Regions from separate parts of the Pseudobacillus sp. 179-B 2D1 NHS genome, predicted to be linked through region 2. Evidence: riboswitches for the same ligand, from Rfam matches in the RefSeq annotation. Region 2 holds a riboswitch; the other holds the start of a gene.
What was found. Region 2 has a riboswitch for S-adenosylmethionine ahead of metK (methionine adenosyltransferase). Riboswitches for the same ligand answer to the same signal wherever they lie in the genome.
Positions count from the first base shown of each region.

Region 1: it holds a riboswitch for S-adenosylmethionine, as region 2 does, so the genes downstream of both, ACH0BF_RS10955 (class I SAM-dependent methyltransferase) here and metK (methionine adenosyltransferase) in region 2, are expected to answer to the same signal.

Region 1 is NZ_JBIQDP010000009.1:52,723-56,336, forward strand. Features, by position in the region: gene ACH0BF_RS10950 (pyridoxal phosphate-dependent aminotransferase) at 1-815, shown strand, start outside; SAM riboswitch class I at 921-1,031, shown strand; gene ACH0BF_RS10955 (class I SAM-dependent methyltransferase) at 1,112-1,654, shown strand; gene ACH0BF_RS10960 (AAC(3) family N-acetyltransferase) at 1,635-2,447, opposite strand; gene ACH0BF_RS10965 (anthranilate synthase component I family protein) at 2,603-3,614, shown strand, end outside.
Region 2 is NZ_JBIQDP010000008.1:163,425-167,038, forward strand. Features, by position in the region: gene ACH0BF_RS10580 (gamma carbonic anhydrase) at 54-581, shown strand; gene metK (methionine adenosyltransferase) at 608-1,807, opposite strand; SAM riboswitch class I at 1,952-2,111, opposite strand; gene pckA (phosphoenolpyruvate carboxykinase (ATP)) at 2,346-3,614, shown strand, end outside.

The sequences.
Region 1 (3,614 bases), on a different contig from region 2:
GCTACCCGGATTACTGGTCAGGCATTGCTCTTGCCGGCGCAGAAATGTATATGATGCCGCTAAGAGAAGAGAATGGTTTTCTTCCCCGGTATGAAGATGTTCCTGAAGAGATATTGAAAAAGACAAAGCTGCTGTTCATCAATTATCCCAATAATCCAACGGGGGCTATGGCGGACGCTGCTTTTTTTGAGGAGACTATTCAGTTTGCTAATCAGCATGGGATTTGTATCGTTCATGATTTCGCTTATGGAGCGATCGGTTTTGATGAGAAAAGGCCGGTTAGCTATCTTGAAATTGATGGGGCAAAAGAGATCGGCATCGAAATCTACACAATGTCAAAAACGTACAATATGGCAGGCTGGAGAGTTGGATTTGCTGTTGGCAACCCGAGCGTGATCGCCGCTATAGATTTAATTCAAGATCATTTACACTGCAGTTTGTACGGCGGCATTCAGGAGGCTGCGGCCGCGGCTTTACTCGGGCCGCAAGATGAGGTGCATAAACAACAAGCCATGTATGAAAAGCGCCGCGACTTACTCATTAATAGCTTGAATGAAATTGGTTGGGAAGTGACAGCACCGGAAGGGTCATTTTTTGCATGGTTAAAGGTGCCAGAAGGCTATACCTCTGAAGGATTCAGTGACCTTTTACTTGAAGAAGCAGGCGTCGCGTTTGCACCGGGAATTGGCTTCGGCGAACGCGGGGAAGGGTATGTCCGCGCTGGATTGGTAGCTTCAGAAGAAAAGATCAAAGAAGCCGTGCGTCGCATTTCGCAACTTTCTATTTTTAAAAATCAGGTTGACAATCGATTATAATCATGTAATAATTCGTATGAATTAATAAATTAATGCGTAAATTCAGAGTATAAATAGAATTTTACTTCAGCCAGCTTAAGGCTGATGAATTGAATAGAAACGAATATCTTATCAAGAGCAGGTGGAGGGACAAGCCCGATGAAGCCCGGCAACCGACCCGTATGTATACATGCAGGCACGGTGCTAATTCTTGCAGCGCAAGCTGACAGATAAGAGAGTGGAATAGCTACCAAACCTCTTCTTATCTGAAGAGGTTTTTTATTTTGTTTTTATTGTTAAAAAGGGAGGAATGGAAAATGACAGTGACAGACCAGAAAGGACTTGCAAAAGATCGCATTTTAGAATGGACTATATCAGCAGAAAGTTTTTTAGAAACAGCTAGCGTTCAACAGAACGAAAGTATTTTATGGATAGGATCAGCTTCAACTCCTTCACTAACAAGATGGGTGAGTGAAAGAGCTCAGATTACTGTAATTTCTCCTTCCCTTTTTACTTCTAAAAAAAGTCAATTCGATGTAGCAGCAGCTCAGCTTGGCATCCATTTTTTGGATGAGGGAGAAGAATGGCTGAGAAAAAGTTTTCATTTACTGAAGCCGGGAGGCCGCCTTATCATCGATTTAGCCGAAGCCATTACACTGGAGAACATAGAGGGAAAAAATTATATTAAAAGCCTCCCCGATTATTGGGATCTTTTAAGAGAAATTGGATTTGAAGCAATATTTGTTCAACAGATAACAGTCCGTTCCCTTGCAGAAGCAATGGAACAGGGATGGATAGAGCTGACAGAAAGAGCGATGTTCCCGGCTGTTGTGAATCGCTTTATTGCTTTGAAAGGTTAGTAAGATAACGAGCCGTAAAGTCGATGAGTGGTCGGATTTCGATAAGCTTGCAAGAGGCTTGAGCAACTGTGCCATTTGTCATTGTGTGTTCCTTCTCGAAGGCTCGGCCAATTTCATTAAATTGTTCAGAGTTTTCTTCAAGCTCCATATAAGTTTTCCAAATGCGCTCACCATTTTCTAGTATGGCTGAGCCTTGCTCAAAAGCTTTACGGCCGTCATCTGCCCGAAATTCACCAAGGTGCATAGCTGTACACGTGCTGTAATCCGTACCGATAAATAAAACGGATGCATCAAGATCATATAACCTTGCAAGCGGCGACTGCTCTCCAAATGCAAAGTCAATCGAGTGGTTATCGATAATGAAGGAAGCATATTTTCCCCAGGCTGTAAATGAGCTGGAAGGATGGAGGCTCCGTTTTACACCGGGAAACGTACGGAATAATTCCGCGATACGCCCCATACCAACAGTAGGAGTGATATCTGGTAAATAGGCAGGCATAAAATACCGGATACCTGGCCACCACTCTTCGGGTACAGGCGGATTTTGCCAATATTTTGGATCGGTATTATGAGTAGTCTGCGAAGGCATAACAATTGTCCCGCTATTCGAAACAGCGGCCATTAATGCTTGAATGACGGTAACTTCTCCACCAGCTATCCATCCGAGTGAGCGCAGGGAAGAGTGTACCATAACAGTCGAACCAGGTTTTATTCCAAGAGAATGAAGGTCTTTTTGCAATGTCTCTGTAGTAATGAATGATTCTGTTTGTTGAACTAAACGATTACCTGTCATCAGCTTCCTCCGTTATTTTCATCTATTTTCTTCTATTATAAAAGATAGAGATGACCATGCATAGGAGCTGCAACAAAAATACTATTTCCATGCTTTTTTCTTTCCGCTTTGTCTAGTATGATGAAAAAGACTAAGAAGGAAAAGGGTGAAAACCAGTGAATGAACGACGAGTGTTTTCTCGAACGATTCCCTATAATAGCGAAAAGTTTTTTCATCAATATAAATGGCTAGCTGGGGTGGAATCCCATCATGTTCTTCTCGAAAGCGGAAGGGGCGGGCGTTATAGCGTAGCCGGGTTGTCGCCGCTTGCGGTTGTTTTTTCAAATGAGGAGGGCATTGAAATTCAGACTGCCGGTCAAACAGAAAAAAGAAAAGGAGTCCCGCTTCCAGAGCTTGAAAGTTGGTTAAAAACATATCAGCTGCCTAAGCAAGAAGGCCTGCCTGATTTCCAGGGGGGGGCAATCGGTTACATCAGTTATGATTATGTTCGTTACATTGAGAAATTACCGAATTGCGCTGAAGAAGATCTGGGATTGCCGCTTCTTTATTTTCAGATCTTTGAGGAGTGGGCTATATTTGACCATCAGGCAAAAACACTCTGGTTGCTCGTTATAGATGAGGAGGCAGCAGAAGCAGAAAGGAAATTGAATGAAGCAGAAAGAAAATGGACTGCTTCTTTTAATGAAGAAGAAAAACCTTTAGAAGTAGCCGTAGCCACGGGCGAATTGGAAGTCTCTTTTTCGGAGGAAGCTTTCCAGGCGGCAGTGGAAAAAACCAAACAATACATCGCTGCTGGAGATGTATTCCAAGTGAATTTATCTGTTCGACAGTCTAAATCTCTTTCCATCCCGGCCATGGCTGTGTATGAAGAGTTGAGGAAGTTGAATCCGTCTCCTTACATGGCATATATTCATACTCCTGATTTTCAAATTGTATCGGGCTCTCCAGAATTATTGATCAAAAAAGATGGAACAAATTTAAGCACGAGACCAATTGCCGGCACTCGGTCGCGAGGAAAAGATGAGGACGACGATTTGCGGCTTGCTTTGGAATTAATTGAGAATGAAAAAGAACGCGCCGAACACGTCATGCTCGTTGATTTAGAGCGAAATGATTTGGGCCGAGTGAGTGCGTACGGTTCGGTTGAAGTGGATGAATTCATGGTCA
Region 2 (3,614 bases):
AGCAAGTCCATCCTGCTTTCTGTTGCAGGAAACATAAAAGGAGGAGAGAAAAAATGATCTATCCTTATAACAATAAAACTCCTATTGTTGCTGATTCTGCTTATATCGCCGATTATGTAACAATTACGGGAGATGTAACTATTGGCGAAGAAACAAATATTTGGTTTAATACTTCTATTCGCGGGGATGTAGCCCCGACTGTAATCGGCAAAAAAGTGAGCATTCAGGATAATTCTGTATTGCATCAAAGCCCGAACAACCCGCTTGTTATTGAAGATGAAGTCACAGTCGGCCATCAAGTTATTTTGCACAGCTGTAAAATTAGAAAAAAAGCTTTAATCGGTATGGGTTCCATCATTCTTGATAATGCAGAAATTGGTGAAGGAGCATTTATCGGGGCCGGTAGTCTTGTTCCCCAGGGAAAAGTCATTCCTCCTCACTCCGTGGCATTTGGCCGGCCGGCAAAAGTGATTCGCCCAGTGAATGAGGAAGACAGAAAAGATATGGAGCGCATTGTCAGAGAGTACGTAGAAAAAGGACAGTACTATAAAAGCATACAAAAAAAGCCTGAAGACCGTTAAAGAGTCTCCAGGCTTTTTGCTGCTTATTAATTTGATGCCTGATCTTTTAAGATTTCAGCTTTGTCTGTTCTTTCCCAAGGAAGATCCACATCTGTACGACCAAAATGTCCATAAGCGGCTGTTTGTTTATAAATTGGACGACGCAGTCCAAGCATATTAATAATGCCCGCTGGACGCAGATCAAAATTATTGCGAACAAGTTCAACAAGCACATCTTCAGAAACCGTTCCTGTGCCGAACGTATCGACAGCAATTGAAACAGGCTGAGCTACACCAATCGCATAGGCGAGCTGGACTTCACATTTATCAGCAAGGCCGGCCGCAACAATATTTTTTGCTACGTAACGAGCTGCATAAGCTGCTGAACGGTCTACCTTTGTTGGATCTTTACCGGAGAATGCTCCGCCTCCATGGCGTGCATAACCACCGTATGTATCCACGATAATTTTCCGGCCTGTTAAGCCCGCATCTCCTTGAGGTCCGCCGATAACAAAACGGCCTGTTGGATTGATAAAGAACTTTGTATGTTCATCGATTAATTCTGCAGGGACCATCGGGTCAATGACATGCTCGCGCAAGTCGCTTTGAATTTGTTCAAGCGCAACTTCCGGATGATGCTGTGTCGAAATAACAATTGTATCGATTCTTACTGGCTTGTCGTTTTCATCATATTCAACTGTTACCTGAGTTTTACCATCTGGACGTAAATACGATAACGTTTCTTCTTTTCTAACTCTCGTTAATTGACGGGATAATTTATGAGCCAATGAAATCGGGAGCGGCATTAATTCTGCTGTTTCATTACAAGCAAAACCGAACATTAAGCCTTGGTCACCCGCACCAATCGCTTCAATTTCTTCATCGCTCATTTGGCCTTCACGTGCTTCAAGAGCCACGTTCACACCCGCTGCAATATCAGGTGACTGCTCATCAATGGATGTCAACACACCGCATGTATCGGCATCAAAACCGTATTTTGCACGAGTGTAGCCAATTTCCTTAACTGTCTCCCGAACAATTTTATTAATATCCACGTACGAAGAGGTTGTAATCTCCCCTGCTACGAGTACGAGTCCAGTTGTAACAGATGTTTCCGCTGCGACACGCGCATTTGGATCTTTTGATAAGATTTCATCTAGGATAGCATCGGAAATCTGATCGCAAATTTTGTCCGGATGCCCTTCAGTGACTGACTCTGAAGTAAAGAGACGACGATTTTTAGTCATGAAACTTCCTCCTTAAAATGATCAACTTACTGCCGATCGATAATGGTACGGTACTCATTTCCCCTAAGTTTACCCTTTTAAAATAAAAAAACCCCTCCTGAAATAAAGAGAGGAAAGGTTGGTCTTATCAACATAGGCCTTTCACTCTTATCGTTCAAGGTTTGCCCTTGCTGCAGGTTAGCACCTTTGTCTTGAGTACAAACTTATATTGTATAAGTGCCGGCAGTCGATATAACTACCAATCACAATCAAGCAGGTTGCCGGGCTTCATCGGGCCTGTCCCTCCGCCAGCTCAGGATAAGAGTATCCGTTCAAGGTTACATCATACGAAATCCGTTCGACAATGTCAACTGGTTTCGTATAAAATCTCTTCATTTTTTCGGTTTCTTTTATAGGAAATCGGACAATCTGTAAATAAAAAAAGTCGCAAAAAAATAAGTGAATAGTATAGACTATTAAATGTAATGTGTTATACTATTTTTGAACAAATAATGCGATAACAATTATTTAATTTCAGATAAAGGATGGTTATTAATTTATGAAGACTGTAAGTGTTTCAAGTGAAATTTTGGAACTTTTAAAAGGTGATAACGTAACAATGCAGCCATCTGTGCCGCAGCTCGTAGAAAAAGTACTTAATCGTAAAGAGGGCGTGTTAACTGCTTCTGGAGCAGTATGTGCTGAAACGGGAAAATATACTGGCCGTTCTCCTAAAGATAAATTTATCGTTGAAGAGCCTTCAGTAAAGGACAAAATTGATTGGGGACCGGTTAACGAACCAATTTCCCCTGAAGTCTTCGATCAATTATACACTAAAGTGATCAATTATTTAAAGGAACAAGAAGAATTGTTTATTTTCAAAGGATTTGCAGGGGCAGATCCAACCCATCGTTTACCAATTCAGGTGATCAATGAATATGCATGGCATAATCTGTTTGCTCATCAACTTTTCATTCGTCCAACTGAGGAAGAATTAAAAGATCATCAAGCAGGCTTCACAATCGTATCTGCTCCGAACTTTAAAGCAGACCCTACAGTAGACGGAACAAAATCAGAAGCATTTATTATCATTTCTTTTGAGCGCCGTATCGTTTTGATCGGTGGAACGGAATATGCAGGAGAAATGAAAAAATCGATCTTCTCTGTAATGAACTACTTGCTTCCTGAAAATGATATTCTGTCTATGCACTGCTCAGCCAACGTTGGCTATGAAGGTGATGTGGCCCTATTCTTCGGTCTTTCTGGTACAGGGAAAACAACTTTGAGTGCAGACCCGAACCGCCGCTTAATCGGCGATGATGAACATGGCTGGTCTTCTAATGGTGTATTTAACATTGAGGGCGGCTGCTATGCAAAAACAATCGGCCTTTCCCGTGAGAAGGAACCACAAATCTTTGATGCCATCCGTTTCGGCTCGGTTCTTGAAAATGTAGTGCTTGATGAACAGTCTCGCATTCCAAATTACGATGATAACACCCTGACAGAAAACACGCGTGCCGCTTATCCGCTACAAGCAATGGATAACATTGTTGATCCAAGCGTAGCTGGCCATCCAAATACAATTATTTTCTTAACAGCTGATGCATTCGGCGTACTGCCTCCAATCAGCAAGCTAACTAAAGAGCAAGCGATGTACCACTTCTTAAGCGGCTATACATCTAAACTTGCCGGTACAGAGCGCGGTGTCACTTCTCCGCAAGCAACATTCTCTACTTGCTTCGGTTCACCATTCCTTCCGCTTGAAGCTACACGCTATGCGGAAATGCTTGGTGAGAAAATTGATGAGCACAACGTTCAAGTGTTCCTT